DNA from 2 places in the Lysinibacillus sp. NPDC086135 genome. Region 2 is predicted to be linked to the other one. Evidence: riboswitches for the same ligand, from Rfam matches in the RefSeq annotation. Region 2 holds a riboswitch; the other holds the start of a gene.
What was found. Region 2 has a riboswitch for FMN ahead of ribE (riboflavin synthase). Riboswitches for the same ligand answer to the same signal wherever they lie in the genome.
Positions count from the first base shown of each region.

Region 1 (16,470 bases), on a different contig from region 2:
TAAGCAAAAGCATTGTACTTAGTATTAATTAGTTGGTGGCACTCTTCTGTTTCTTCAGGAATCTCTAATTCAAAAAATTTAATATCTTCCATGCATAACTCCTCCTTTTTTTATAATCCTCCCCCTCAGATTATAACCGTGTAGTTGCCTCGAATTGACGTACTAAATTGTTAAACATATTCTCTTTGTATTGATCTGGACAATCTACTTGACCAATCCCCTCACCTTTAATCAGAGTGCCTAAATGGCACTTCCCACCGCAAACATACCTTAAATCACATGTTTTACACTCGGGGAGTAAATCTACCATAGATTGATTATGTTCATGGTCTATAATATCAAATAAGCTTTTAACACCGTCTTTTATAAAATTTCCTCTTATAAATCTTGGTGTAAGACAGGGAGAAACATCACCATTTGGATAAATGTCTATAGTATTACCGTAACCACAATTTCTTCTTGGATAACTCGGTGTAGGCATCCAAGCATCATTATCAACAAAATGTTCTGCTGTATAACTTAATGTTGATGCAAAATCAGAAGGGTTTATTTCTTCTGTTAAGTTTACTCCTCTTCCCTCACTAACAAAGCTTGATAAATCTAGGTCTAACTTCATACCACCTAGTTCATTATTAATGTAATTGTAGAGATTATCTTGAATATCTTGTGCATTAGATTTCATCACTGTAATGTTTAACCCTACTCTGATATCTGAATTTTCTAATAACTTTAATGACTTTGTTACCCTATTAAATACCCCTTTACCTCTAATCTTATCATTAACTTTTTCTGACGCACCATCTAAGCTGATTTGAAGATTATCTAAACATGTATTAAGTTCTTGAACTTTATGTTCAGTAATTGCTATACCATTAGAGATCATTCCTGTTTTTGCTCCCTTGCTCTTAGCATAGCGGAGTATTTCTAAGTGACCTTTGTACAAAAGAGGCTCCCCACCTGTAATGCTAAGGAAAAATTCACCATACCTTTCTGAGGCCTCATCAATTAAAGCTAACCACTGTTTTGTATCTATTTCATCATATTCTTTAACTCCACTATCCATGTAGCAATGTATACAACGTAAATTACATCTGTTAGTCAAGTGAAATTGTATATTACGTACGCGTTTAACGTTATCGTCACTAGCAATATATGATTTATTAAAAAAGTCTTTAGTATAAAGCAAAGAAATCATTTTTTTCATTTGTTCTAAAGAGTCTATCTCTCGTTGATTATATTTATAGGAGTGTGATCTTACAGCTTCACGTATACTTATATTATTGATAAGTGAGTTGAATAAGTCCGAATCTTTATCTGAAAGGACAATCCAAGTAGGTACATTAATAGCAATAAATAAGTTCTTCCCCTTTACCTTCCTATGTTTTATTGGTTTGGGCAATTGCAAAGGTTTATCAAAGTCAAATCTTTTCTTTTTATAATACATAGCTCATCACCTACACCTCTCGATTTTTCCGATAATTCGGTATAATTCGACACTTTAAAAATATCATCGACATCGCGATAAGTCAATTATCATATTTTATAGAAGGTAATTAATATTAGGAATATTATAAACGGCGCTTGATTTTACTATTTATTTTTAAACTTTTTATTTGACCAATTAGTTACATAAGGAATCTATATATTATCTATACAAATGTTACTGACAGTAGATAAAATGAGCCTAAGGGAACATGTCCCTTCTTTGAGGACGTACTGATCGGGGTGTAGCAGCTAGAAAAAAATCGAAATCGCACCAAGGGAGGAGTCTGCCAAAAAACGGATCACTTGATTTTATCTTTCCAATTCTTCTTTCCTTAAGCACGAATTCACAAACTTTAGATAGCTATGAATAATTCAGGTCTATATTATTAATCAGAACCTTTCTGATTAATATAGGGATAGCTTTCTTTTTGACACTCAATCCCTCACCTTTTAGATCAAAAAAGTGTCGGAGTCCCAAAACCCCAACACTTCCCACCTAATACATTTTCAAATATTCTTCCCGCTCCCAATTATGGACGCGTGTGCGGTATTTATTCCATTCTATTTCTTTAGCAGCCGTGAATTTTTCAAAGATATGATCTCCGAGTGCTTCACGTACGGTATGATCCATTTCTAGTTCAAGGAGTGCATATTCCAATGACGATGGGAGGTTGTCGATATTATTCAATTCACGTTCTGCTCGTGACATTTTATAAATATTGCGATCTACAGCATCTGGTGGTGTAAGATCTTTGCGAATGCCATCGAGCCCAGATGCTAAAATAACGGCCATTGCTAAATAAGGATTCGCTGCTGGATCGACAGAACGCAGCTCGATACGTGTTGATAGTCCTCGTGAAGCTGGAATTCGAATAAGTGGTGATCGGTTTTGTGCAGACCATGCTACATAGCAAGGAGCCTCATAGCCCGGCACTAATCGTTTATAGGAATTAACAAGTGGGTTTGTTATTGCTGTAAAGCCGTGTACATGTTTTAATATCCCTGCCATAAAGCTACGCGCTGTTTGGCTTAATTGCAATTGTGCACATTCATCATAAAACGCATTTTTATCCCCTTCAAATAATGATAAGTTGAAATGCATTCCAGAACCGTTAACACCGAATAGTGGCTTTGGCATAAAGGTTGCATGCAGTCCATGCTGTGCAGCTATCGTTTTTACAACAAGTTTAAACGTTTGAATATTGTCACATGCTTCGATCGCACTTGCATATTTAAAGTCAATTTCATGTTGACCAGGTGCAACCTCATGGTGCGATGCCTCAATTTCAAAGCCCATTTCTTCTAACTCTAATACGATATCACGCCGACAGTTCTCCCCTAAGTCAGTCGGGGCTAAGTCGAAGTACCCGCCACTATCATTCAACTCAAGTGTTGGCTGCCCCTTTTCATCTACCTTAAATAAGAAAAATTCTGGCTCTGGCCCTAAATTAAATGAGCTAAAACCTAATTCCTCCATCTCCTTTAAAACTCTCTTCAAATTGGAGCGTGGATCACCTTCAAATGGTGTACTATCTGGTCTAACAATATCACAGATAAAACGAGCCACCTTACCTTTTTCAGCCGTCCAAGGAAAAATTACGAAAGTATCAAGGTCAGGGCTCAAGTACATATCTGATTCCTCAATGCGTACAAAACCTTCAATTGATGAACCATCGAACATAATTTTATTGTCCAATGCTTTTTCTAATTGACTAACTGGTACTTCAACGTTTTTTATTGTTCCTAATATATCAGTAAATTGTAGGCGAATAAATTTCACATTTTCTTCCTTGACGCGGCATTTAATATCTTCTTTCGTATAACGTTTCATTCTTCACCACTCCAATGTAATTTTAATTAACACGATTCTTTTATAACTTTTAAAATACATTAAAAGGATAGTAAATACAATATCTATGTAAGGTTTTATCACATGCATTTTATCGAATATATTAATCTTTTTTTCAGATAGATAGAAAGCCCCTTTTACTTACGCGACAGATTCTATCCAAAAGCGGGAGACGCTCTGCAGATGTTCGAACACCCGCTGAAAAGTAAATTCAAAAGCGTATACATCTCACCACCTATCAAGACGGGAGACTTCCGTACCTATCGCTACGCTTTCGGTACAAAAAACAGAAATTAAAAATAGGTTGCATCCCTTCAAACGGAACGCAACCTACTCACTTTAATATTGTAAAAGCATATTTACAAACACAACGATAATCACAAAAGGTACTACTATTAACATCAGTAATCGATACGTTGAATAAAACCCCTGCCCCATTTGACTTCCTATTAATAATTCCTTCTTCACAAATTCTTTATCAACTACATACGCAATAAAGCTAGCAATCAATAAGTTACCTAACGGAAGCATTAAATTAGAAACTAAAAAGTCAGTTGCATCAAAAATCGTTTTTCCAAAAATTGATACATCAGCTAATGTACTTGATGAAAGCGCTGCAGGAATCGCCGCAATAAAGACTACTACACCTAGTAGCATCGTCAATGCAGAACGAGACATACGTCCCTTCTCCATAAATGCCGCTACGATAATTTCATACAAACTGAATGAAGAAGTTAACGTTGCGAATAAAAATAATAATAAAAACATCGCTAAGAATATTTCACCAAATGGCATTTGACTAAATGCTGTTGGCAAAACCATAAACAGTAAGCCGGGTCCAGATGCTGGTTCTAAATCAAAAGCAAATACAACTGGGAAAATTGCTAATCCTGCTAAAAAAGATACAAGCACAGTAAGAAGAACAACGGAGCCTGCGGAATTAGGTAAGCTCACATCTTTCTTTAAATAGGAGCTGTACGTCACAAGACAAGAAAACCCTACCGCTAAGCCAAAGAAGGACTGTCCTAACGCTTCTAATATAGCCTTTCCAGTTATATTGGAAAAGTCAGGCCATAAGAAGAATTTAACCCCCTCCATTGCTCCATCTAATGTTAAAGCCCTCGCAACAAGCACAATAAACATAATAAATAATAAAGGCATCATCCACTTATTGGCTTTTTCTATACCATTTTGCACACCAAGTGAAATAACTAATACATTTACTAGCGTAAACAGCCCTAAACCTAGTAATGTAATCCAAGGTGTTCCTACAATCTTTGCAAATAGTTCACTAGGATCAACGGAAGGATCAATAACAGCCCCAGTCACACCAAGGCCACTATATATAAAAATCCAACCCCCTACAACACTGTAAAAACTTAATAATAAAAAACAGCCGAGCACACCCATACGACCAACCCAAGCCCAACCTGTTTTCCTAGGTGCAATTTTTTTATAAGCAGTCACAGCCTCAGACTGTGTACCACGTCCTAAAATATATTCTGATAATAACATCGGTAAACCAATCAACAATGTAAATAGAACAAAAATTAGGAAAAACGCTCCCCCGCCACTTTGTCCAGTAACATATGGAAGCTTCCAAATTGCCCCCAGTCCGATTGCAGCTCCAGCCGATGCTAAAATAAAGCCTAGTTTACTAGACCATTGACTCTTTTTTTCACTCATCTCTTCAAACTCCTCTAACTTACTCAACTCTTCCTTATTCTACAATAAAATAATACACTCGACTAGATTAATTCTATATGTTACTTTTACGTAATATTATCCAACATCTCAACCATTCTACATAAAAAAACCTCGAAATTCTGATACTAGTATTACAACCTATGTACCTGTATATGATTACATAGTTTCTATCATGCGATATAGTGTAATGGGTGCGTTTGTAAGAGTGTTTGTAGGCTGGGGGTTAGGTAGAAGAACCTCTGAGGATAAACAATGAATTAAATCACACATCAATCTGTGGGCTTGTGCGTAAAATTACACACAAGTCCTTTTGTTATACTTTCTCAATCACAGCTTAACAAAAGACTTTGTAGCTCCCATCAAGCAATCTGTGTCAATGAATTTAGTTATGAAAGGTTCGAGGAGTGTCAAGAAAGGATTTATTAAACATAAAAGAGAAAAGATGACTTTTATAGTCACCTTTTCACTTGTAAGTAGCAATTTAGTTATTGAATATTTGCTCGTAACGGTGGAAGAATGCTACTGTGTGCGCTCTTGTTAGAGAATCATTTGGTTTAAACTCTTCATTTGTTTTAGTAGTTGTTAAACCATTATCACGAAGGAATTTAATAGCTTCTGACTGAGATACAGTCTTACCATAATGCATTGAAGCTAAGATACGAGCGAAGTTACCCCGTGTGATATCCTTACCTGCAATGGCTTGTTTGGATGCTGTGTTTGCACCTAGAACTGGTAGAGAGTATTTTGTAGCCAGTTGGTAGTTTACGTCACCATACCATGTAGTATTAGCTTTCGTTGAAGCTAGTTCTGATGGTTTGAAGTAACGGAATAGGATAGTTAACATTTGGTTTTCCGTTAAGTTAGTGTACGGTTTAAGTAAGTTTTCGTACTTGCCTGTTGATGGGTTTTTCACGTTTGGGTATCCACTGATGATACCGATGTTGACTGCCCACTTAAAATCCTCAGCCCAGTATTGGTTTGCATTGTAATCAGCAAACTTTGATACATCAACGTTTCCCGTTGTTGGCGGTGTTACTGGAGGTGTTGGGGTTGGGGTTGAAGCTGAGTAGTTTAAATAACTTGATGCCACATACCCCTCTGTCCCGTCATTTCTTTTCACAGGATACCAAACAAAATGGTTTTTCTTCGTTGATACTTCTTCATATTCAAAAGGTCCCGTAATGGTAACAATTTCACCTTCACGTAAAGTACCCATAGAAGGACTATCCTTAGTAGGTCTTGTCCTAACTGTTACATTAGTTGTTGCACTAACTTTCTGATTTGTTTTAAAAAAATACTTTGATTTTGTTAATGGTAAATCAAAAGGATAGTTCATCGCTGAAAATTTAATATTTTCCTTGCTGTTTGAATCATATTGAAAATGTTCGCGTAAAAAAGGCAGCTCTGTTAAGTCTATTAATTCCAATTTCTCAATAATTCGGAGAATTCTTTCTTGATAGGCATTTGCATTTCTTTCACCAGTTGCTTGGACAATTGGACTATTTACTGGCTTAGTACCGTTATAAGCCATGATAGCGAAGTACCAATGTTCCAATACATCTCTTTCCCCACCGTTGATGCTAGGCAAATCCTTCCGCTTAAACATATTATCTAGAGTCTTTACACCAGCTTGAATATTATAGACAATATCGCTTTTTAGTCTATCTTGATTGTAGCCAGCTTGATTTGTAATTTGCATAATGCCAATTCCATTATCAGCTGTCACAATCGCTTCACCATTACTATCGAAATGACGCCAATTTCCACTTTCACCTTCCGCTATTGCCTTCACAATTTCAGGTGGAACATCATAACTCAGTGCTGTTTCGGTTAACAAACAGTTCATTGTGGAATAATCAGGGTTTACATTCGATGCCGAATCATACTCACATGTATTTGCAATATTATTAGCTAATACATTTTTATCTATGTTTATAGATAGAGAGAGGGTACCAATGGCAATAACACTAATCAATGGTTTCAATATCTTTTTCATATGTGATTATTACACTTCCTTTCATATTTTTTAAAGTTAAAAGATTCAAATATATGTTATCATAAACCCAATATTTGAGATAGGGGTAATAGTCAATCTTTCCTTCATTTAACACTTTTGAGCGATAAATAATAGCTCCAACATATATTGTTTAATTTTAATTCGGTGAAAAGTTTGTAAATAGTGATTGTTGGATTTTTACTTTTTTTCGCGAAATAGGTAAGCTTCCTAAAGTCCCTTGAAACAAGCCCAAGCAAAATCTATCAACTCTTACAAGCTCGTTAAATGGCTCTGTAAGCTTGCTACGATTGTTGTTGTAAGCTGACTCAAAGTTGAAACAATTGAGTTACTTTGGAATCTAAAAGCAACATACCAAAATGTCACCTTCGCACTTTAGTGGTATATAAAAAGAGGGAGGAATTACCTTCCCTTATGTATGATTTTATAGGTATTGCTCTTTAGCAAAAGAACCATCTTTCTTCGAAACCTTTCTATCAACCTCAATCAAACCTGCTAGTTCTAAATTCTGAATCAATGCACGAATTCTTCTCTCTTTAAAACCAACAACGTCAATAATCTCATTGTTGAATACAGTTGCAGGAGCATAACCAAACATCTTGCTACGATATTTCAGATAACAGTAAATCAAAAACCCATCAACCCCGATTTCATCACACAATACACAACGAGTAAATTCAAATACACTTATAGGTAATGTATCATCCCTTGAGAACATTAGACCTTCTTTTCCCTTTCGATTGTATTGTAGAAGTGGTTTCTTACATGTATATCGCCCACTATATCTTTTAAAAAATTCCTTCGATTGAGATTCGTCAATATCATCTGATAATTGTGTTACCTTAATACCATCTTTCCCTGTTAGGTCAGTGTATATTGCTTAAATTCTGTAACTCTTTCTCATCTAAAAAATCTGCAATTGCAAATTTAAGCAACAAAAAAACACCTCCTAGACTTTAACAGTCCAATAAGGTGTCATTACTTGAACACTATCCTAAATCATACTTTATTCTCGAAATTAACTCATATACATGGAACGCTGATGATGAATCCATTTACGCATTGTTGTGAATAGTAATGCCATGATGATGGTAATTAAAATACCTTTCACAATGTTAAATGGCAAAATACCAGCTACGATCATTTTATATAGTGAATCACCTACAACAGGCTCCATACCTAAAAAGTAAGTGTACATAGGTAAAAACACAACATAGTTAAGAATGCTCATTCCTACTGCCATTACAATTGTTCCAACAGCTAAACCTCCGATAAGGCCTTTAACTGTTTTGGAGCGATTAAACACAAAGCTCACTGGTAGAATAAATAAAATACCTGTTGCAAAGTTCGCAATATGTCCTACCGGTACTCCCGTTGGCGTGCCTGAGAAAACCCAGTCCAACACATTTTTAAATAATTCTACTAAAATACCGGCTATAGGTCCCATAGTAATCGCCGCTAGTAATGCTGGCATATCACTGAAGTCCACTTCCAAAAACGCTGGAAACGGCGGAATCGGGAAATTAAAAAGCATTAATAAAAACGAAATACTGCTCAGCATGCCAATCGTAATATACGATTGAAGTTTAACATTTTTCTTCATAGAAAACTCTCTCCTCTTTGCTGATTCAATCTCGCAAGAAGAAAGGTTACGACCTAATCGATCATCATCATGAAAAAACCCTTATGCAAAAGAGCATAAGGGAGAATAGGCAAGATTAAAAAACGCCATTAATTAACTATTTTCTGAGCATACGCTGCGTGAAATCACATCGAAAAAACGCTCGTACATAGTTAAATTCATAACAATGAATGACGATCGTACCTCCATCTTCTCCCATCCAGACTTTAACTGTCGGCCTTGGAATTGCACCAAGTCAGCCATGCAAAAAATCATTTGCACAGGTCGCGGGCTGAAGAGCCTTTCGTAAATCATGCGAGCTAATATGTCTTAAAGGAAACATTAGCGATTTACAACTCTATTACCGCCGGTCGGGATTTTCACCCTGCCCCGAAGATGAATCATTATTTTTTTGTTTCATAGCCTTACTATAATGAATTATTAGAGAAAAGTAAATAGCTTTGCTTAAAAAAATCCGATTAAACTTGTATGCTTTAATCACGTAAAAGTAGCTTAAGTCCATATTCATCTCATTCTAGAGGTGAGAGACACTTCTGTACAGGACGCTTTGCTTTCGCTACAAAAAAAATAATAGAGCATTCATGCACATATAGCGGCGAGAATGCTCCAAATATTTATTTGTTGTTAGGCTGTTTATGGCATATATCGTTTATTGGCTCCTACAGGCTTTGGCAAGAATTTCTTTAAATCAAATCCCTCCCAGCTTTCCTGTACAACATTGTCTAGACGTATTTGTTGATCAAAACTTGCAGCAGTAAGCATCATAGCTTCTATCATTTGAGTTGCCCGAACAGTATCCATGGTCGTTAAATCAAGCGGCTCATCAAATATAACAATAACACCTTCTGCTACTTCTTTCACAGTGTATGTTAAATTTTCCGGTACAACTGGAACGTATACATCATCATTTTTATTTCGCATAACGGTAAGCGCTTCTGTTACAGTGGAAAAAGTTTTACGAGTATCGGGTGATAAATATTCAGCTCCATTTTCATCTTTATATAAATAATAATTAAAATGATTTGAGCTTGTTAAGACCATAGGCTTACTTGACTCTTCATCCTTAGAAAATTTGTAGGCTGTACCATCAGAATTTTCAAACTCAACATCTTTATACTCTGAATCTGAGAATGTATCCTGTAAAGTGTCTAAATATTCATTCGTATCTGCTGAAGCAACATCATAATCATTTTTCTTCGGCAATACATGAACTAGTTTATCGCCCTTCTCCTTTAATTCTCCTTTATATGGATGATAGTTAGTAAAACCATTTGCTTTCTCATCAATTTGCGGCGCATACTTTTCATACATTTGTAATGTTGTAGGCTTTTTCTTCGGAAAATCAGTAGCAACTCGTTCATTTGGAATGATATACGTCATCGGTACGCTATTCTTATCACGATTTGCCAAACCAATATGAAACACTACTGCATCTGTTAAATCTTCCTCATAAACAGATGATCGTAGAGACATGATCCTTGAATGTTCTGCTACGATGTTGTTGGATTCCATCATCTTATCGTGGTTGACAGAGCTTTTCGCTACATGACTGTCTGGCGATGTTGAATATTGAGAGGTTTCAGGCGCATTAGCCTGGTCTATTTTTGCATCATTATGATTTAGCAACGTCGAGCTTGTAAATACTGTTAAAGCGAAAACTGCTGCAACACTCATAAAGATCGGCCATTTATGAACTTTCTTCTTTGTTGCTGTCTCTGTACTTTCTTGTTGTGTAACATGTTGTTGCTCTTGTGATATTATTTCATCATCTATTGGTTGTTGTATAGCTCCTTGAAGATGGGTATTATCCTGCAAGCGAGCATCTGTCAGTAATCGATTTAATATTTCTTCTTTCGAACGGCGGTCAGAAAGCTTAGGGGCATTATTTAATAGATGCTCAAGTTGGTCATCATCAAATTGGTTATGTGTCATTGCCATTTCGCCTCCTGTTCTCTAACCTGTTGTAGCTGTTGCCTTAAAAATTTAATAGCACGGTGCTGAGTAGTTTTTACCTTCGCTTCTGTCCAATCTAGTATTTGTGCAGTTTCTGCAATCGATAAATCTTGAAAGTAGCGCATAATAATGACCATTTTTTGATCACCAGTACAGTGTTCAAGCGCTGATTGTACCTGTATAAATTCATCACTGGCCTGCAGCACGTCTTCCGGTGATGGTGTGGTTGAATGCAGCTGTTCCGTTTCCCAATCAAAAAAATCAAGTGAATGTTTTTGGCGTACAGCCTGCTTTCTAAAATGATCAATAGCGACATTTTTAGCAATAGCAAAAAGCCAAGTCTTTTCGCTACTATTTCCTGCGAATTGATCATATGAGCGCAATACACGAACATAAACCTCATGCGCTAAATCCTCAGCAAGTGTACGGTTTTTTACTAAATAAATAAGAAACTGGAACACATCTTGATGATATGCATCGTATAATCGATGGAACACGGAGTCATTCAAAGCACTCCACCCCCGTTCTCTTTATATTTGTCGTCTAAATGTCCACAGAAGTTACATCCAATTAATACCACTCTTTATTAGTATGAATCAAAAGGTAAATAAAAGGTGAAGGTAGTCCCCTCTTTCAGCACACTATCTACCATAATATTGCCTGAATGTGCCTTGACAATATTTCTAGCAATAGCTAAACCTAGGCCAGTTCCGCCTTTAGAACGTGTACGCGCCTTGTCTGCTTTATAGAAACGTTCAAAGACATATGGTAAGTCCTCTTGAGGAATACCATGCCCTGTATCCTGGACAGATATTTTGGCAAAGGTTGGCTCCTGCTCAACCTTCACTGTTACTGACCCTTCATCAGTATGACGGAGAGCATTATCAACTAAATTCGTTAATACTTGTTCAATTCGATCCTCATCTATACTAATCGAAGCTTCGTCATTAAATTCACTGTCAAATATTAGACGAACATGTTTCTCTTTTGCAACCTGTGCAAATTTTTGAGTAATACGTTCAAATGTTGAATTAATTGGGAGCTCATCCTTGTACAGCGTCATATGCCCCGATTCCATACGCGCAAGGTCTAATAAATCTGTTACGAGACGGCCCATACGTTTCGATTCATCATAAATAATTTTTGTAATCTCATTACGTTCTTCTTGATCCTGTATAAAATCATCATCCATTAGAGCCTCTGAATAACCTTGGAGCATCGAAATTGGCGTCCGTAGCTCATGAGACACATTGGCAATAAAGTCTGAACGCAGTTTTTCTAAACGATGCTGTTCCGTCATATCACGAATAACCGCAACCGCTCCACGTATCGATTCCTCACTATAAAGAGGGCTAATCGTAAACGTATAGTAACTTCCATCCATCTCAATTTCTTCTTCAAGCTTATCCTCAAACATCAATACATGATCGAGCATATGATAAAGCTCTGGCGGAATTGGTTTCGCACTTTGTGACCCCTTAGTAACAAACCATTTTTGCATTAAACGGTCCGCTGGTGGATTACTTAATAATATTGTACGGTCACGATTAAATGTAATAACTGCGTCTGTCATCGATGTTAATATATTGGAAAGCTGTTCATTTTCTTGATTGATCACTTCTAGATTGTGTTTCAATTGACGCCCCATTTGATTAAAGGCAACTGCAAGCTGGCCAATTTCATCATTTTGTGTAGTCGGCATCTTCGCTTCAAAATTCCCTTTAGAAATTTCAAACGCCAGCTCACGCATTTTACGTAATGGTGACGTAATACGTGATGAAAGGAAAAACGCAAAAAATGTCGTCAATACAAAGGCTATGAAAGCTGATAGAAAGACAATTTTCGTCGTCTCTTTCGATGTTTTATGCAGCGCATCTGGACTTTGATAAATAAAGACAGCTCCGTGCACAGCATTTTCCACATTTAGCGGGAAACCAAGCACAACATACGATTCCAATTTTTCTTCGTCCGTGGAAGAGGGCATCATCATTTCCTTAATAATCGGTTTATCTGATTGAAAAACTTCTTGGAACGATTTATTGGCTAAAATCATATCCTGTATTTCTTTTTTATTGACACCTTCCTGCATAGCGAAAGAAACTCTATCATGGTTAATAGCAATAAGTGCATTTGTACTTTCAGGTAAAATATCTTTTAATAATTCCGAAGTCGACTCTGCTGTTTCATTATCATCTACTATACTTGCAACTGTTGCTGCAGTTTGACGCAAGGAGCTTTCTGCTTGTTGCATATGGTAATTTTGAAGAAACTCAAGCATTAAAACCGTGAAAACAAACAATACAAATGAAACGAGAAGCAATATGGTTACCCATAGCTTCCCGACAACACTATTCCATATTCTATTCATTGACAACCTCAAATTTGTAGCCAACGCCCCATACAGTAACAATCATTTTTGCAGCGTTTTCAGATACACGGTTGAGCTTTTCGCGTAAACGTTTTACATGTGTGTCAACTGTACGTAAGTCGCCAAAGAAATCATAATGCCAAACTTCTTTTAGTAATTGTTCACGGTCAAATACTTTGTCTGGTGATTTAGCTAGGAAATAAAGCAATTCATACTCTTTAGGCGTTAAATTTACTTCAATACCCTCTGCTGTTACACGGTGAGCATCATGATCGATCATTAAATGTTGGAAGACAACTAAATCTTTTGAAGAAGAAGCATTTGTCGAAGGTGAGAATGCTTGTGAACGACGTAATATAGCCTTCACACGTAACACAACCTCACGAGGACTAAATGGTTTTACAATATAATCATCTGCTCCAAGCTCAAAGCCTTGTACACGATTCGCTTCCTCGCCTTTTGCAGTTAATAAAATAATTGGTGTTGCTGCTCGTTCACGGATTTCCGCACAAACTTCAAGTCCGTCTTTTTCAGGCATCATAATATCTAATAAAATACAGTGATACTCTTTTTCCAAAGATTTTTCGATCGCTTGTTCACCATTTTCTGCCTCGTCAACAAGGTACCCTTCTCGCTCTAAATACATTTTTAATAAGCGTCGAATACGATCCTCGTCATCTACTACTAATACTGAAATATTTTCTGACACTTTCACGATCCCTCTCTTCTAATCTTTCTCTACCTTCTATTGTACATGGTACAGCACATATTGAAAAGAAAAGAAAAGAAAGCCTTCTTGCCACAGCAAGAAGGCCTCTTCTTTCCAATACTAGCGACGTAAAAAATTTCATATGTGCTCAAAATCAACTTAGTCTATGCTGATGCGTATGAGTGTAAACCTGCAAGAATCAAGTTAACAGCAATTAAGTTGAATAAGATAATTCCAAAACCAATTAATGCTAACCATGCAGATTTTTCACCTTCCCAGCCTTTCGATAAACGTAAGTGTAGGAATGCTGCATAGAATAACCATGTAATAAGTGCCCATACTTCCTTCGGATCCCATCCCCAGAAACGACTCCACGAAAGTTGTGCCCAAATCATTGCAAAGATTAAAGCACCTAACGTAAATACTGGGAAGCCAATTAATACTGAACGATAACCAATTTCATCAACTAATTGTAAATTTACTCGTTTGACAAAAGGTTGGAAAATCGCACTAATTCGACGTCGTGCAATTAATCGAATCAATAAGTATAAAACAGACCCTACTAATAATGACCACACAACCGATGTTAATTTCTTCGCATTAATGAGCGGAGGCATTTCTACTAACGGAGACATGCCATGTTCTTCAACCGCCTTATATTCATTCATACCAAATAGTGGCGGCATTTTGTATTCAATTTGACGTCCATTACCCTCTTTATCAACATAAGTATATGTTGAATCGTAACCCATCAAACTAAAAACAGATGTAGCAATTACGAAACCAACGACTACAACAAGGAAGAACATTACCGATTCTAACCAGAAACGTTGTTTAGAAGGTTTCTTTAAATCAACTACTTTTAATAAATAAATTAGTCCTGCTACCGCACTAATTGCTAAAAGTGATTGCCCTAAAGCAGCTGTAATAACATGTATTGTTAACCAGTAACTTTGTAAAGATGGCATTAAAGGAGTTACTTCTTTCGGGAACATCGCCGCATAGGCAATTATTAATAACGCCACAGGTAATGCTACTAAGCCCAGAGCCGTCACGCGATAAATAAAATAAATCAAAACGAATGCCCCAACAATGAACATTCCAAACGCAGTCGTAAATTCAAACATATTACTAACAGGTGCATGCCCTGCATAAATCCAACGAGTGATAAAATAACCAAGCTGCGAAAGTAGACCTATAATCGTGACAACAATTGCAACCTTACCCCATTTTTCGGTATTTTTGCCTGTTGCATTCGATTGCTTTATCGAACCACCAAATAAAAAAGTCGCAACTAGGTAGGCTATGAATGCTACAAATAATAGGTTTCTACTTATGTCAATCAAACTCATAAGGTGTTGTCACCTTCCTTTTCCTTTGTGGATTTCTTGACATCTTCTGACGCATCTAACTGATCTTCATATGGTGGTAGACCAGCAAATGTAGTGACTGTATCTAAATCCTTTTTCATACTGAACATATTTTTATTCACATGGGCAGCCATCAACACTCGGCCATCAGGCTCCACCTGCAACCATAAACGTCGGTGGTTCCAATACGAGCCAATTACTACACCAATCATGAAAATAATACCGCCGACAAATAAAATTGGTATCGTACTATCCTTACGAATTGTAAAGTTTGATGAATTACGCGTCTCTACTCCTGTGAATTTCATTCTATATTTGTTTTCACCAAGTGGTTCAAAAGGCGGCTTCCTAATTTCTACAAAGCTTACTTCACCTTTTGGAGTTTCTGGTGTTGTCATTTTAAATATAAATGCTGGATTATTTGGTATTGATGTTTGTGTTTGTGGTTCACCATCTTTAAAACCAGAAAAATCTGGTGTATACACAAGAATCTGTACTGAAGAACCATTTCCTAAATCATATTCTTTTTTAGGATTCGTTAAATCAATTTCAATTTGTCCTAGTGAATCTTCTTCATTTGCTTTATTCACTAAATTAAAATTCATCTGTCTCAACTCATTGAGGCGATAATTCATTTGATACAGTGCAAAACTGTTTTCTTTTAACGGATGATTGACACGAATAGAGTAATCTCTCAATTTTTTAAGATTGTCTGTATCTCCAGGAAGAGCTCCGTCGGGTTGTTTGTATAATGTGATGTCTGTTTGATAGTTTTTCGCCATAGCATTGACACCTTGGTTTGATTGCTCGTCCTGTGGCTTATTGTCATGGGTTTCCAAAATAAATTTATTATTTTTAATAAAATAGCCGTCCATCCCTGGTATAGCTCGTGTCTCACCTTCACGGATCCAAATCGTCTCATCCACATAAAAACCAGGTACTAAGCGCAGCATAACACCTGCTAAAAAGATAATGAGACCGACATGATTTATGTATGGGCCATATCGAGCAAAACGGCCGCGCTCTGCTAGCAATGCACTTCCATCACGACGAACGCGATATTTTAAGTCAGTCATTTTTTGCTCAACTTTATCTAGCGTTTCTTCAGGGTTTGGCACTTGTCCTTCCGCAACGATACGTTGACGCTTCATGAAACTTTCATGACGTTTAACGCGTTGATTTTTTAGAGACTTGTGTAATGGTAAACCACGGTCTAAACTCGCAACAATAATGGAAATCGCAAGCATGCCCACTAAAATTTGGAACCACCAAGTGCTATACAAATTAGAAAGTCCTAAATTATTATAGAGTTTGCCCAACAAACCATACACTTTCTCATAATACTCTGCTTTACTAGGTTCAGGGGCATTAAC
Region 1 is NZ_JBIVCA010000005.1:173,501-189,970, forward strand. It holds gene ACIPKN_RS09520 (hypothetical protein) at 1-92, opposite strand, end outside; gene ACIPKN_RS09525 (radical SAM protein) at 131-1,444, opposite strand; gene glnA (type I glutamate--ammonia ligase) at 1,982-3,316, opposite strand; gene ACIPKN_RS09535 (sodium-dependent transporter) at 3,674-5,020, opposite strand; gene ACIPKN_RS09540 (SH3 domain-containing protein) at 5,523-7,037, opposite strand; gene ACIPKN_RS09545 (hypothetical protein) at 7,480-7,686, opposite strand; gene ACIPKN_RS09550 (ECF transporter S component) at 8,074-8,658, opposite strand; FMN riboswitch at 8,881-9,078, opposite strand; gene ACIPKN_RS09555 (RNA polymerase subunit sigma) at 9,331-10,629, opposite strand; gene sigX (RNA polymerase sigma factor SigX) at 10,626-11,159, opposite strand; gene ACIPKN_RS09565 (ATP-binding protein) at 11,237-13,018, opposite strand; gene ACIPKN_RS09570 (response regulator transcription factor) at 13,011-13,727, opposite strand; gene ccsB (c-type cytochrome biogenesis protein CcsB) at 13,892-15,079, opposite strand; gene resB (cytochrome c biogenesis protein ResB) at 15,076-16,470, opposite strand, start outside.
Region 1: another riboswitch for FMN. It lies ahead of ACIPKN_RS09550 (ECF transporter S component); the one in region 2 lies ahead of ribE (riboflavin synthase).

Region 2 (16,470 bases):
GAATAATTTTTTTACTAAAGTGTAAATGTTTTTTTGATGAAAGGGAGTAAGGTATCTCCTTGGTAAATATTGTACCGAAAAATGCGTTGAAATCAATAACGAAATCATCTTTAAAATTACTATGTAATTGAATGGATAAAAAAGTACCTGTCATCCGTTGGTATTGAGCTGGGTGACAGGTACAACAATTATGAAACATCTTGTGTTGTATCTCGTTTTTTTGTTAAATAATATGCATTTACCGAGGAAGTAATAGGAATGATGAGTGCGATTCCAATGCCTGCGCAGAATATCATAATAAGTTCAGTGACAAATACTTTAGAATTAATGATTTCACCAATTGAATAAGATAAATCTTTAAACCATATGAGCAAGCTTAAATAACCACCAAAGAAAGCGAAAAATAATGTATTTGTATCTGTACCTAAAATGTCCCTTCCAATGCTTAAACCTGATGTAAATAATTTTTTTCTGCTAATGAAAGGATTATGATGAAGAATCTCATGCATGGAAGTAGCAATGGAAATAGCAACATCCAAAATTGCCCCAATCGTACTCATAATAATAACGGAAGCGCCAATTTGCACAAAATTGACGCCAATATAAAGGGAAAATATGCCGATTTCCTCGGAGGATTCTTCCCCGAATCCACGAATCATTGATTGCTCCGTTACAAAAACAATGAATAGTAATAAAATTACAATCGTAATCATTGTAGATATGAATGCAGTTACCGTTTTACTGCTCATTTCATTAATAAAAAATAAGCTAATCCAGCTAATGACGGTACAGGCAATGAGCGTTAATAAAATCGGACTATTTTTCTGACTGGTCATTAAAAAGATAGTTATAAAGAGCACTCCAAAGTTTAAAAATAAAGATAGAAAAGATCGTACACCTTTTTTCCCACCAATAACAATCATTAAAATGAATAAAATGGCAGTTAACCATACTAATACATTCATTGTTTTGCCCTCTTTCGATTAATGAAAAAAATAGAAGTGTATAAACTGATCGGAATCGTTAAGACAACACCGATTCCACCTGCTAGGGCCCTAGCTAATTCTAATGAAAGGTTCATGGAAAGTGTTTGCCCTAATGGATAAGAGTTTTTCAAATATAAAATCAACATAGGGATTGAGCCACAAATATAAACAAAAAACAAAATACTTGTAATCGTTCCCATAATGTCTTTCCCGATATCAATTCCTGAGGTTTTCAGTGCTTGGTCAGATATATCTTGGTTTTGCTCGAATAAAGCAAACATTGAAGAAGCCATTGTGATGGAGACGTCCATTACAGCTCCTAGTGCTCCAATAAATAACCCAGCCATAAAAATCACTCGATATGGGCGCGTTAAAAATTGCATTTCTTCATATCGAAGTCCGTTCTCGTTTGTGATCCACAGAACTAAAGCGCTAATCAATAGCGAAATAAATGTTCCGATAAGTGTTGCAACAATCCCTGCATATGTTTTCTCATTCAAGCCGTTAATGAGAATTAAAGAAATGACCGTAAATAAAAGAACACATACCCCGCTAATAAATATCAAATTTATATTGGAATATATATATAAATCTAAAGCGTAGGATAATACAAGAGAATTTACAATTAAACTGATGATTGAAAATAACCCTTGTCTTTTACCAACAATCAGCAAAGCAACAATAAAAATCCACGCCACTATCAAGACAAACTGATCACGTTTCACGTCTAAAATAGCCCCAGTTAAATCTCCATTTTTGTTTGTATTTGCTTTAATAGAAACAAATAATTTATTTCCAACATGGTACTCTTGATCAAAGGCTCCAGATGCTGAATACTCATTGGTAAAATGAATAAGCTTACCTTTTTTTTCACCATTTTTTAATACAGCTGTAATTTGCTGAATATATAAATGATCTTCATTTTCATACATATCGATAACAGGGTTTGATTCTTGTAATTCCGTTTTTATAACTTCTGCAATTGGACGGTCATAAAATGCTTCGTTGTGATAAACGAAAAAAACAGAAGCGATAAAGCAAATTGCGATAAATGTATAAAATATACCTTTGTTAAAGGATTTTTTTTTCAAGATGTTTTGCAATAATAAAACCTCCAATGTGAGAAGGGAATCTAATCATATTCGTTGCGTTCATTGTTAACGTTGACAAGAACAATGACTCACAATATCACTATTATTTTTTAATGTCAAGCAGATAAAAAAATGCCATTATACAGTAACGTGCTAAATGACAAGAGGTTCCTTAATTATAGAGTTGCTTCTAATATGGCTTTTATTATTCTAAGTTAGTTATTGCTTAATTAAACTACTGTTATTTATTAATGTAAGTTTAGTAATGCAAGGGTGAAAATCAATGAATATTTCTTATAGAGAAATATTATGTCGGAAAGTTGCCATTATTACAGAAGAGATTGGGGTGTGTTCCTATTGAAGGGATATTCGTTCTAGTGGATGTTTCTAAAGTAGAGGATGTTCACAATTACGTACAGCAAGCTATAAACACGTATGGCCGTATCGATGTATTATTCAATAACGCTGGCATCATTCAAAAGTTTGCACCATTTACAACGGTTGAATTAGAAGAATACGATCGTTATATGGATATCAATGTAAAAGGTATTTTCCTAGGTATGAAATATGTCATTCCAGTAATGGAAAAACAGGGCAAAGGGGCAATTATAAATACTGCTTCATCTGCAGGTATTCGTCTAGAGCACAGTATTGCTGTATACTCCGCGAGTAAACATGCAGGTATTGGTTTAACGAAAGGTGCAGCAATCGAGTATGCAAATAAAGGTGTTCGTGTTAATGCTGTGTGTCCAGGTGGTATCGTTACACCATTATTCCATAGTGTTGGTGAAACGCTTGAAAAAACAGGATACGTACCAGAAGAAATGGCACGTGTACGCATGGGACGCCATGGTGAACCAGAAGAAGTAGCAGAAGTGGTCCTATTCTTAGCTTCAGATAAAGCAAGCTTCATGGCTGGTACTGTTGTCTCTGTTGATGGTAGTTTAACTGTATAATTTATTGCCTTTTTAAACAGTTACGCCTTTGGTCTTTTATAATGACCAAAGGCGATGGCTGTATTATCTTCATTTCAAGAGAAAACCCAACGTCAGTACAAATTTACGAAAGCGAAATTAGTTAGAGAAAAATTTTTTATTAAGAATTATCTGGATAATAAAATAAAATAGTGTTATCGTAAGAAATAGCTAAATAAAAATATCCTTCAGGGTAGGGTGAAATTCCCAATCGGCGGTGATGAAGAAATTCAAAGTCCGTGAGCGCAAGCTGATTTGGTGCAAATCCAAAACCGACAGTTATAGTCTGGATGGGAGAAGGGTAAAAGTGTGAGCTTTTTAAATTCGCTTGAGTTTATAAGGTTTGTTTGAGTATGCTTTTATGTTAACTACTTCCCATTTTATAGTCGGGAAGTAGTTTTTGTTTTATTTGGCTAAAAAATTGAATAGCAGTAGTTCTTCGGGGTAGGGTGAAATTCCCAATCGGCGGTGATGAAGAAATTCAAAGTCCGTGAGCGCAAGCTGATTTGGTGCAAATCCAAAACCGACAGTGACAGTCTGGATGGGAGAAGAACGATGAGATGACAGCCTATGGAAAAAAATTATATCCATGAGGTTTATTTGTTGACGTCTTATGTAGATAAACTCCCAAACCCCTTTTATTTAAGGGGTTTTTTGTTTGAACGGAAATTATTAAATGAATGAAAGTAGGTGAAAAAATGTTTACAGGAATTGTTGAGGATATTGGTACCGTAAAAACCATGCAAAGCGATCGTCAAAGTATGAAAATTACCGTTATTTCAAAGAAAATGGTAGAGGACGTAAAGCTCGGAGACAGTATAGCGGTCAATGGTGTTTGTTTAACAGTGATATATTTTAATGAACAAGAGCTAACGATGGATGTAATGCCTGAAACAGTGAGCGCAACAAATTTACAGCAGCTCGCAGTTGGAGATCCGGTAAATTTAGAGCGCGCTATGTCAGCTAATGGACGTTTCGGTGGTCATTTTGTATCCGGACATGTAGACGGGGTAGGGAAAATAGTGCGTAAGCGACCATTAGCAAATGCAGTCTATATTGATATTGAACTATCGAAGGGGTTAACGAGCTACTGTATGCCAAAGGGCTCCATCACAATTGACGGAACGAGTCTAACACTTTTTCATGTCGAGAAAAACGGTATCACAGTATCACTGATACCTCACACATACAAGGAAACTATTTTAGGTATGAAAAAAATTGGTGATCTCGTCAATATAGAAACCGATTTAGTTGGAAAATACATTTTGCATCAACTTAAGCGTGGACAGGAACCACCAACCATCTCAAGAGACTTCTTAGCAAAAAACGGATTTTGACTTCTTTCAGCAATTATTTTTGTAGCGACAGGTACAGAAGTCCAAACATCTGCTTTAAAGAAGTTAAAGATTCCTGACGCAATTATGCCGAGGCATAATGGATATAATACATTTTACGAACTGGAGGTGGCGATATTGCTACATTCAATTGATGAAGCAATAGAGGATTTAAAACAAGGGAAGATGATCATTGTAGTAGATGACGAGGACCGAGAAAACGAAGGGGACTTACTCGCACTTGCGGAATTTATGACCCCAGAAACAATTAACTTTATGGCGACCTATGGAAGAGGTCTTATTTGTACGCCGATTTCACAGGATCTTGCACAAAAATTAGCATTAAAGCCTATGGTTAGTATTAATACAGATAATCATCAAACGGCATTTACCGTTAGTATAGATCATGTAGATACAACGACTGGAATTAGTGCCTTTGAACGGGCAATGACTATACAAAAAATGCTAGAACCACAAGCGAAAGCTGCGGATTTTCGTAGACCCGGTCATGTATTCCCGTTAATTGCAAAGGAAAATGGTGTATTAGAGCGTAGAGGACATACAGAAGCTACAATTGATTTGGCCAAGCTATGTCATAGTATTCCTGCGGGCATTATTTGTGAAATTATGGGGGACAATGGCAAAATGCTACGCTTTAATGACCTTGTTAAATATGCAGCGCTACATCATTTAAAAATGATTTCCATAGAAGCATTGGCCACTTATCGTCGTCAACAAATAATGGAAGAAAATAAAATGTCTATATAAAAGGAGAAAAGAACAATGGGTAAAACATTTGAAGCACAATTAATTGGTACGGATTTAAAAATAGCAGTAGTAGTTGGTCGTTTCAACGAATTTATTACAAGCAAATTATTAGACGGTGCATTAGATGGTTTAAAGCGTCATGGTGTGGATGAGAATTCTATCGATGTAGCATGGGTTCCTGGTGCATTTGAAGTTCCATTCATTGCAAAACAGTTAGCCGAAACAAAGAAATATGATGCAATAATTGGATTAGGTACAGTAATCCGTGGCTCAACAACACATTATGATTATGTATGTAATGAATCAGCAAAAGGAATTGCTAATGTATCACTAACTACAAATGTACCTGTTATTTTTGGCATTGTTACTACAGAAAGTATTGAACAAGCGATTGAGCGCGCAGGGACTAAATCAGGAAATAAAGGCTATGATGCAGCAATGTCTGCTATTGAAATGGCAAATTTAAAGAAGATGATTGGATAAGTTTTTCTAATAATAGTATGAAAATTTCGTAGGTGAATTATTCTGAAAAAGCATTAGAACATTAAAGTTTTCTTGAATATTTTTTTAGACCATGGGGAAAATAGCCGTAAGTGTATTTGTGTTATTACTCATAAATGTACTAATTAGGAGCTGGCTCAGTAGGAGATGAGGGATATTTCTTCAATGCAACAAGAATTAAATTTGAAATCTTTGAAGTCACTATTTCAACGCTCTGCTGATGTAATATTCCAAGAATATTTATTTCAGCAACATAAAGTACATTTGATAAAATGTGAAGGGATGATGGATGAGCGGTTACTCCAGACTGTTATTGTACAACGAGTACAATCATTATTTACTGGAAAATCGGAGGAATTGTTAGAGGAACATATACAAAATAATTTACACATTCCCCATCTTCAAAGAATAACAAGTAAAGATGATGCGATGACTAGAGTCTATAAAGGGCATGTTTTACTATATTTTGAAAATCTGAATTTGTTGTATTCGAGTTATATCGCAAAAAAACCAAATCGGGAGCCTAAAGAAACAACTCTTGAATTAGTTGTCAGAGGTCCGAGAGATGATTTTATTGAGGATGTTTTTATTAATATTGCTTTAATACGAAAACGATTACCTACCAATTCATTAAATGTAGAAACATTTGAACTTGGTAAACGCTCCAAAACAACTGTAGCTGTACTTTATTTTGAAGATGTCGTCAATCAAAAGATGCTTGAGAAATTGAAATTACAGCTGCAGCAAATTGATACGGATATTGTATTTAGTGGGGATTTATTAATGGAAAGAATTGAACAAAGTACTAAAATTATACCAAGACATGATTATACTGGACGCCCTGATTATGCTGTGCAAGCTTTAAGTAGAGGGCGCATTATCATCATAGTTGATGGTGTATCATATGCCGTTATTACACCTACAAATTCAATGTTACTCTTTAAATCCGGTGAGGATAATGAGTATCCGATTATTATAAGTTCTATGGAGCGTATACTACGAATAATAGCTATTTTAATAAGTGTACTTTTACCAGGTTTTTGGCTTGCACTTACAACCTACCATCAAGAGCAATTGCCATTCATTCTATTGGCAACAGTTGTTGAGTCAAGAACGGGTCTCCCATTTCCAACAATTCTTGAAACATTAATGATGCTTTTTATGTTTGAATTATTTCGAGAAGCAAATATACATTTACCCAATGTTATTAGTGGTTCCATAAGTGTTGTTGGGGGGTTAATTATAGGAGATGCAGCCATTAAATCGGGTGTTACGAGCCCCTCCATGATTGTAGTTATCGCTACTTCCAGTATAGCAGCCTATACACTTATCAATCAGTCTATCGTAACAGCAATGAGTATTCTCAGGATTATCATCATTTTAGCATCTGCCTTTTTTGGGTTATTTGGATTCTTCATTTCGGTGTTCTTCATACTTCTATATACTGCGAATATACGAGTATTAGGTGTTCCATTCTTAAATATGGGCGCAGATTTAGATTGGCAGGAGATAAAAAGATCTTTATTTCGCTTATCTCCAGCAGGTTATCGTACGCGACCTAAATTTTTAAATGTACAGGATAAGACAAAGACATCGAGTAGGAAAAAATAAATATTTAAAATGTAGAGATCGGGCTTTTATAGGCCTGATCTTTTTATGTCTTATTTCACTTGACCTTTTATTAGGTAAGGAGAGAAAAGTAATGAGATCTTATGAAGAATTAATCGTAGAAGTTATAAATCTAAGGGGCAAATTGGGCTTTCGGCAAGGTAAAGAACTACTGTCAACTTGTCATCCACTACAGTATGAATCTCTGAACAAATGGCAATACAACTACTACGATTTCATTCCCCTAGTCTTTTGCAAAAAATGGAAGGTGGATTAGCTCAAACGCCGAATTCAGTCATTGATATGTATAGTGGCTATAATATTACCTTTCCAGAAATGGGCTGTACATCTTTGGTATAAGACGGAAATTATATTAGAGACTATGATTTTAGACCAACATTATATGATGGAAGACTTGTATTTTCTCATCCAATAAATGGATATGCAAGTGTTGGATTTAGCCAACAAATTATCGGTAGACTTGATGGGATGAATGAGTGTGGGTTAGTTGTTGGTCTACATTTTGTCAACAATGAGTACCGTGGTGGGGGGCTTTATTGCTTCAACGATTGATCCGAATATTATTAGAACAATGTAAAAATATTGAAGAAGCACTTATTGTTACAATTCAAGCAACGAGTATGAAAGAGAAAAATAAGAAAAATATTCAGGGTCTGTCAATCTTAGGAGAGGACGCAGAACTGTTACAATTTCTTTTAAAGATTATTTGGACGAAGCGCTAACGCTTCCTAAAAGGTTAAAAGGTTGGATTGATCTAAACGATGGAATGGACTAAGTAAAATATAATAAAGGGGGCATGATAAAAGTTTGTTCTGCTTTTTAGTTTACTTTCTAGGGAAGGATTATTAAACTAATGGTTGCGACTAGAAGGGTGTTTCGCTCGAAAAATAAAAATTGTTTTAGAATTTTATCAGTTCCTGACAGACTTCTCCAACATCAATATGGGAAGGAGATAGCCCAAAAGTAAGTGGCGATAATTGGGTTGGGAATAGTCAAAACTTGCTTGGGATGATAAGATAGAACGAATATTGTTATTTAGAGAGGCGAAAAATCCGGAATCTTATGTATTTACAAAAAGTCGATTCCTGACGTCATTATGCAGAGGTATAATTGAACAACTATAAAAAAGAAGTTTACTTGATGTTAACTTCGGCTAACGATTTTTGTATTTGATGCGAAAGCCAAGCCCAACTAAATTAAGGCATTATTCATGTCTATAGATGAGGAAGTACCAGTTTGTATGAAAACACGAAAAATAAAACTAATTTTACTACTATCAACTATCTTATTAATATTGTTTACCAGTTTAAACATCTTTACATCCTACATAAAAATGAAAAAGACAGTTGAAGAGTCAATAGCTAACCAAAGTCTCGAAGCGGCTAGTTCTATTGCATCTTCAATTGATGTAGAAGCGTACAAACAATTTTTAGATAACCCTGTGAAAAACAATTATTATTGGCAATTAAGAAATTACTTAAATGATGCAAGAGTAAAAATAGGTGCCTTATTTGTTTATACATTAGAGATTGAGAATCCAAAGGTATCCAAAGCAATGATTATGGGTTTACCACCTGAATTTAAAGGCTTTGATATCGGAATGTACTGTACAGTACCCGAGATGCAAGTGCAAAGAGCTTATAAAGGAGAAACATTTGTAACAGAAGTAATATCAGATCCTGTATACGGGTCTTACTTAACTGTTGGTGCACCGGTCAAAGATAAAGCAGGGAAGAATATTGCATACATAGGCATTGATATTAGTGCAGACACATTAAATGGCATCAAGGGAAAAGTGATCAAAGACAATCTTTTTATCTTTATTTTTAATGGTTTACTCATTTTAATCGTTATCTGCTCTGTTTTCTTCTTACAGAGATGGTATCAAAAAGAAGTAGCGGAGGAAGTTGGAGCGACAGAAGATACATATCAAGCAGAAATTAAAACTTTAATCACTTCCGTGTCCTCTTTAAGACATGATTTCACAAATCATATACAAGTGTTACATGGATTTCTGCAATTAGACAAACCTGATCAGGCCAAACAATATTTATCTTCACTATCCAAAGAGGTTCAGGCTATTAAGTCACTCAAATTAAATATTGATCATCCTGGCTTGGCGATATTATTACAAACGAAAAAACTAACTGCACAAAATCATAATATTGATATGGTTTTTTCAGTCTCACAGGATGCATTTAATAAAATTAAAACAACGGATTTAATCAAAATCTTGTCGAATTTAATAGATAATGCGATTGATGCGGCAAATGAATTACCGGAAGAGCAACGAAAAATTACAATTTGCTGTAAAGCTGATGATAAGCAATATGAATTTAAGGTTACAAATACCGGACCAAATATTGTAGAGGCAGGGCAAATATTCAAGCAAGGATTTTCCACTAAAAAGACAAAAAGTGGAAAAATAAGAGGGCAAGGCTTGTTTATTGTGAATGAAATTGTTAATAAGTACGACGGTCAAATTTCTATCGATTCATCAAAACATTTAGAGACAACAGCAATAATTACCATTCCAATAAAGTAAATTTCTAAACTTCATAAAATTTTTAAAATCAAGCGTTAAAGTAATGCAAATAAAGCCGTCGGATTGGACGGCTTTATTTGCAATTATTATACGCCCGCATTTCTAAGCAACGCTCTCTAAATAGTTTTTATATTCCTCACTCATCTTTGATAAAAATTCAGTAGTTGCTTTTATCGATTCTACTCCTTCTAGCCGTGTTCCTAACTCATCTGCCATCCGTTTTAAAAATATAAGCTTCAAACTTAGCATAATCCTCGAACTGCTCCAAGCTCTTTGTTGACTAAATTAGCTGCTCTACTGGTGAAGTAACTCGCGCTTTTTTAACTTTCATTTTTACATTTTTTAAGCGATTCATTTCATATATTATTAATAATCAAAATGGTACTCTATTAGGAGGAGATGAAATATTTGGATAAATCAATCCTTTCTTTATTGAAAAAGGGTGGATTCGTTTTGTATGCGAGGCATGGCCAAGCAACTGTCGGGGTAGATCAGACAAATTTAAATTTTCAAGATTGCTATACGCAAAGAAATTTGTCTGAAGTTGGGCGAAGGGAGGCAATTTACTTTGGACAAATGCTTCGCTATTATCAAATCCCGATCAGTTCACCGATTGTCGCAAGTCCTTTTTGTCGTACAATTGAAACGGCACAGCTCGCATTTCCATATGCCTATATCCAAATTGATCCAATCGGGTATGAAATTTATAAATTGGGTGGAAACATACCTATCGTTGAAAAAACAAATATATTATCAAATCTGCAATCGATGTTAGAAAGAAAGCCACCACAGGGTACGAATCAAGTGATCGTTGCCCACAGCTTTCCTGAAGGTGTTGGGTTAGGGAATATTTCTAATATGGGAATGGTTATTGTTAGGCCAAAAGGTCCTGGAAATGGGTATGAAATAATAAAAAAATTAACTTTAGAAGATTTACCACTTTTAGGTAGTGGCTCTAATTAAGCTAGGGATGGGAGAAAAGCATGGAAATAAAAACAGTTTCACAGTGCACTTTAGCGGAAGTTTTAAAAGCTTGGAATAAAGGCTTTGAGGGATATTTTGTTCAAATAGAAATGAATGAAGAGATGTTTTTAAATCGACTCGTTAAAGAAGGATTATCGCCAGAGCTTTCAATTGTCGCATTTGATCGAAATAATCCTGTAGGTATTGTATTAAATGGCTTTAGAGAAATGGATGGTAAGAAAATCGCTTGGAATGGTGGAACAGGTATCTCTCCCGACTATCGCGGTCAAGGTGTTTCTCGTGTTTTAATGGAAGAAACAAACGCCATCTATGAAAGAGAGAATGTGGAAGTTGCAACGCTTGAAGCTATAAAAGAGAATAAAGTAGCAATTGCGTTATATGAGAAGCATGGCTATACAATTACAAATAAATTGCTATTTTTAAGTGGCGAATATGAAGCAAAAGTAGAGGAACAAGCCGCAATTCATGTGGAAACTATTCGGCCAGAGCAGCTTCCTTATTTATTTTTTTATCAGGAAGATGTTCCTTGGCAATGTAGCTGGCAAAGTAATAAACAAGGTGAAGCTAAAGTTTTTTTCAACGAGAATAATGAAGCGATTGGTTATATGTTATATAAAATAGTATGGTATATGGATGGAGCAATCGATCACATAGTGCTTTATCAATTAGTGTTATTGGAAAAAGGCAAGGTAGAACATATACCGCACTTTATCGCAAGCATTACAAATCACAAAGTAAATTTAGCTACAGTTAACTTTTTAGCAAGCAATCCAGCGGCAAGCTATTTGATGGAAAATGGGCTAGAGGTAAAGACAGAACAAGTGCAAATGAAGAAGAAAATGGATTGATATAAGGTGAGTAGAGAAAATTACGGAAGGCTTGAAATATCAAAGTTTAGCTCTAAGTTGATGAATTTAAATTAAACTCGAATTGTTTCAAGTAGTTATAGCCTATGGTGAATATCACAGAATCGGAATGGAGTTCTTATATAAGGTGTTGCCAAAAATCATTGCGTCTATGCACTAACGGCTAACTGACCTACTTCACGCTGGCCTAAGCGCAAAGCCGATTCCGGACGCTTTGTTGATCTGTTGCGGACAGCTACAATTATGCCGAGGCAAAATTGATTAGGTTGTCAACATTTGAGATTTCCAGTATACTAATCCGATAAAGAAAGTAAATAAAGGATGAATTTAAATGACGTTTGAAGAGATATTACCACGCTTAAAAGCGGGAGAAAAAGTAATTCGTAAAGGATGGGGCGGTGCTGAATTATATGTAAAGCTTGTTGGACAAAGCGAACATGATGGCGAGGCTTTGAATCCTTATTTTTTAATTAATGTACGTGGTGAGGGCTATACAATGTTCACACCAACAGTCTGTGATTTATTAGCGGAAGATTGGGTAATTGTCAATTAATCGAAAGAGCCATCTCAAATGAGGTGGTTTCTTTGTTTTTTGAGGAGAGATATGTATGAAGTTTGAAGAATATCACGGTAAAACGGTATTTGTAACGGGGGCTGCTTCAGGTATTGGTCAAGCCCAAGCTATTGCATTTTTAGAAAATGGGGCGAGTGTATTCGGGTTTGATTTAGATGAGCAAGGGTTAGAAAGTCTACATCATCAATATCCTGAACAATTTGCCTATAAAGTAGGCAGTGTATGCAATAAGGACGATGTAGAGCAAGCATTTGAAGCGGCGCTTTCAATATTTAAACATGTAGATATTTTATTAAATACCGCAGGCGTATTAGATGGCTTTGCTAAAACGCTTGATACAGATGAGGCGCTTTGGGATAAAATTATGAATACCAATGTAAAAGGTACTTATTTTGTGACAAATACGATATTACCCCATATGGTTAAACGAAAATCAGGCACAATCGTTAATATGGCATCTATCGCTGGGCTTGTTGCTGGCGGTGGGGGCGCAGCGTATACAGCATCTAAACATGCAATTGTCGGCTATACGAAGCAGTTAGACTTAGATTATTGCCGTGAAGGAATTCGTGCCAATGCCATTGCACCTGGAGCCATTCAAACACCGATGAACAAAGCAGATTTTGAAGGTGATGGTACGATCGCAAAATGGGTCGCCGATGAAACGCCTGCTGGACGCTGGGCCCAACCAAGTGAAGTGGCGAGTTTAACACTTTATTTGGCTAGTCCATCAGCTGATTATATACACGGTGCAATTATACCGATTGATGGCGGTTGGCTTACTAAATAGTATTGTTCAATCGTAAATTGTTCTGCTATAATACGCAAGTAAGCAAAATTCAGCTTGCACTGCGGCACTTCAGATAGGGCGAAAAGCTCTCTTCCTTTGGCCGTAGTTATTACTAAAATAGCGGATATGCTATTTTACAAAGGAGAATAAAATTGCATACATCTATTGTAAAAGATTCCAGCCGTGCTTCTGTAACCGAACTTACAAAGACGGCACTTGTTGCAGCTTTATATGTGGCTGTAACAGTTTTATTGTCAGTCATTAGTTTTGGGGCAGTTCAACTACGTTTGTCGGAAATGTTTAACTACCTAGCCCTATATAACAAGCGCTATGTATTAGCCGTGACTCTAGGAGTAGTACTCGCAAATTTCATGTCACCAACGTGGGTATTAGATGTACCTATTGGTGGAATTGCGACATTTCTAGTTTTAATTCTTTGCCGCAGAGTAACGAAAAATATAACAAATGATATAATGAAAATGGTTATTACTGCATTGGTTTTTGCTGTATCAATGTTCACCGTTGCAGGACAATTAACAATTCTCAATGATTTTCCTTTTTGGGCGACCTGGTTTACTGTAGGAGTTGGGGAGTTGCTATCCATGACTGTTGGTGGTATGACTATTTATTTATTAAATAAAAAAATTGATTTGACGAAATAAATTGAAGAGTAATGCAAGTCATCATTAAAAGGTGACTTGCTTTTTTGATGTTAAGAGAGAAACTGGCTTTACGATCAGCCGGCGGAGCGCCTGAATATTTGGAGAAGCCTTAAATTGTACCACCCTTAATAAATCCTTTGCCGCATTCTTCTGCTGTAACAAATAATTCCGTCACAAGGAGAGAGCCATCCCCATCTGGCACAAAGCTTCATTTTGGAACGGAGGCGTTCCATAATGTCGGTTCTTTTATACAGGTGAATATTTGCAATTAAATAATTTTTAAACTTAATGATAATTAATATCTTCTTACACCAAACTAGTGGAAAGGCATAGGAAGGTGATGGAATGAAGCAACAGCAATATCGTGTAGGGGATATAGTTTTCGTTTTTTATCAATATCCATCTATTCAGCAAGTAGTAAACATACAGGAAGCTGCAGTAGTGAACAATCCAGATAATCCAAAGGAGCTAGCGCTATTTCTCTTTGAGACGTATTACCCGCTAACAAATGATATGTTAATATTTACGAGTGAAATGGATGCTGAGCAAGCTTATCACCAATATTTTCATTGATGGAGGTAGAACAAGAGAAGCCACTTGTAGAAATTGATTTACCTTCCCTCAACGAGATGAAATAATTTTTCAAACACTTTATGAGAGAAAACAAATACTTGATTAATAAGTTTTCTCTCTAAAGCTTAATTAACTTTGGTATAGATGGTTCAATATATCTGCTATCTAACCGGAATCGGAAAGTAGCGCTTTGTGCAAGCGCAAAGCCGATTCCAAACGCAATTATGCTGAGGCATAATTGATTAGTGAGTAATATTGCATTGTCTCTGATTCTTTATAATCAATAATTAAAGCGCCTTTAACATTTATTGTATAGTAGACTGCCGTAACTGGGTAAAATTCATCCCCATTCGATACTTTAAGATAATAATCTGGTCCTGAAAAAATACCTATAATAACTTTAGGTCCTTTATAACTAAACCTGTTTCTTCTAAAACTTCTCTTTTTACGGTATCTTCAAAGCTTTCCCCTAATTCCATCAAAACCGCCTGGAAGCCCCCAACCATTTTTGTATTTGTTATTGTCCTTATATATAAATTGTCTAAAAAACAAAAAATCCTACTTTAATTTGTATAATCTCAATCTTGGTGGTAACGCTAACAAAGATAGTCATGAAGAAAGGGGGAATACATTATGGACTCATTTCAACCGAATTGTTGGTCGGAGCATGAAGAACTTAAGGTTGTTATGCTTTGTGCACCTTCAAAATTAGATGTACCAGATTTAACAATAGCAGAAAATGTAGGATGGGATGCTGCTGTTAATCATGTAAAAGCAATGGAGAATTTCATGGGATTTAAGACAACATTAGAAAATGCAGGTGTCCAGGTTATTGATTATTCGAAAGAGCTATCAACTGATGTAAAAACAGTAAGTGAGCAGCTTATTAATAGATACTTTGTTCGCGATCTAGCCTGTGTGATAGGGAATAGCATTTTCCATGGAGCGGCGGGTAGTTCGCTAAGGCGTCCGGAGTATCCACATGCACACTCATTATTAGAAAAGTGGTTTCCAGAAAAAAATTTAAAAGTTAAACAACCTTCTACTGCTTTAGAATGTGGAGACGTGCTCATTTTAAATAAGGATGCCGTACTTATTAATATTGGAATGAGAACAACGTTAGAGGCTGTGGAAAGTATCAAGGATCGTATTTTCCAAGAAGGATTTTCGGAAATTGCCATCATTGATTTGCCAAGACGCTCCGATACACTTCATTTAGATATGAGTTGCAATGTGACGAACGCTAATTTGCTAATAGCTAAAAACTTTATGCGTTATTTTCCTGTACACGTGTTCACAGCTCAAACAAATCGTTTTGAAATGACCGAGCAATTTTTAAATCACCATGGCTTTGATGTTTACTGGCTTGAAAAATATAAGACAATCCCTGATATCAATTTTATTAATCTTAATCCCGAAACACTGTTAATTAGTAAGCAAGCAACGAAGCAGCACTGGACGAAGCATCCACTATTACAAAAGAAAAATTTGATAGAAATTGATGTCACAGAGCTTGAAAAAGGCGGTGGTGGCATTCGTTGCATGACATTGCCATTGTTAAGAAAGTAGCCAAAAGGCAGGAGGGTTGATCAAAATGACATCTAAAACAAGTAAAGGGAGGTTGTCTTGGTGGCAGCTTTCGCTTCTCGGTATAGGTTGTACACTAGGAACAGGTTTTTTTCTTGGGACAAGTATGGCCATTCATAAGAGTGGTCCTGCTGTTGTGATTCCTTTTTTGTTAGCGGCCATTGCTACGTATATTGTCTATGATGGCCTTGTTAAGATGTCAGTTGATAATCCAGATAAGGGATCATTCCGTACTTATGCAAAGCAAGCTTTTGGCAATTGGGCAGGATTTAGTAATGGCTGGATTTACTTGATTTCTGAGATGCTCATTATGGGTAGCCAATTGACGGCGCTTGGTATTTTCACAAAGCTATGGTTTCCGGCGCTTCCATTATGGGTTGCTGCGTCTATTTATGCTGCACTTGGATTAGCCGTTATTCTAACGGGTATGAAGGGCTTTGAAAAATTTCAAAATATTTTTGGTGCGTTAAAGGCAGCGGCGGTTGTGATGTTTATTATAGTAGCGGCTGTCTTAATAATAAAAGGATTTAATTCGGAATCAACGACACTCGATGCATTGCATGCAAATTATGGAGAATTTTTCTCGCAAGGTGTGAAAGGACTATG
Region 2 is NZ_JBIVCA010000017.1:105,213-121,682, reverse strand. It holds gene ACIPKN_RS20225 (YibE/F family protein) at 189-965, opposite strand; gene ACIPKN_RS20220 (YibE/F family protein) at 962-2,089, opposite strand; gene ACIPKN_RS20215 (SDR family NAD(P)-dependent oxidoreductase) at 2,455-3,033, shown strand; FMN riboswitch at 3,232-3,357, shown strand; FMN riboswitch at 3,483-3,608, shown strand; gene ribE (riboflavin synthase) at 3,750-4,388, shown strand; partial or broken gene ribB (3,4-dihydroxy-2-butanone-4-phosphate synthase) at 4,524-5,117, shown strand; gene ribH (6,7-dimethyl-8-ribityllumazine synthase) at 5,169-5,636, shown strand; gene ACIPKN_RS20195 (spore germination protein) at 5,820-7,265, shown strand; gene ACIPKN_RS20190 (carcinine hydrolase/isopenicillin-N N-acyltransferase family protein) at 7,635-7,835, shown strand; gene ACIPKN_RS20185 (hypothetical protein) at 7,820-8,005, shown strand; gene ACIPKN_RS20180 (ATP-binding protein) at 8,524-9,828, shown strand; gene ACIPKN_RS20175 (hypothetical protein) at 9,931-10,068, opposite strand; gene ACIPKN_RS20170 (histidine phosphatase family protein) at 10,228-10,791, shown strand; gene ACIPKN_RS20165 (GNAT family N-acetyltransferase) at 10,812-11,660, shown strand; gene ACIPKN_RS20160 (DUF2829 domain-containing protein) at 12,010-12,231, shown strand; gene ACIPKN_RS20155 (3-oxoacyl-ACP reductase) at 12,287-13,042, shown strand; gene ACIPKN_RS20150 (QueT transporter family protein) at 13,195-13,704, shown strand; gene ACIPKN_RS20145 (transcriptional regulator SplA domain-containing protein) at 14,050-14,277, shown strand; gene ACIPKN_RS20140 (NUDIX domain-containing protein) at 14,667-14,756, opposite strand; gene ACIPKN_RS20135 (arginine deiminase family protein) at 14,911-15,846, shown strand; gene ACIPKN_RS20130 (amino acid permease) at 15,872-16,470, shown strand, end outside.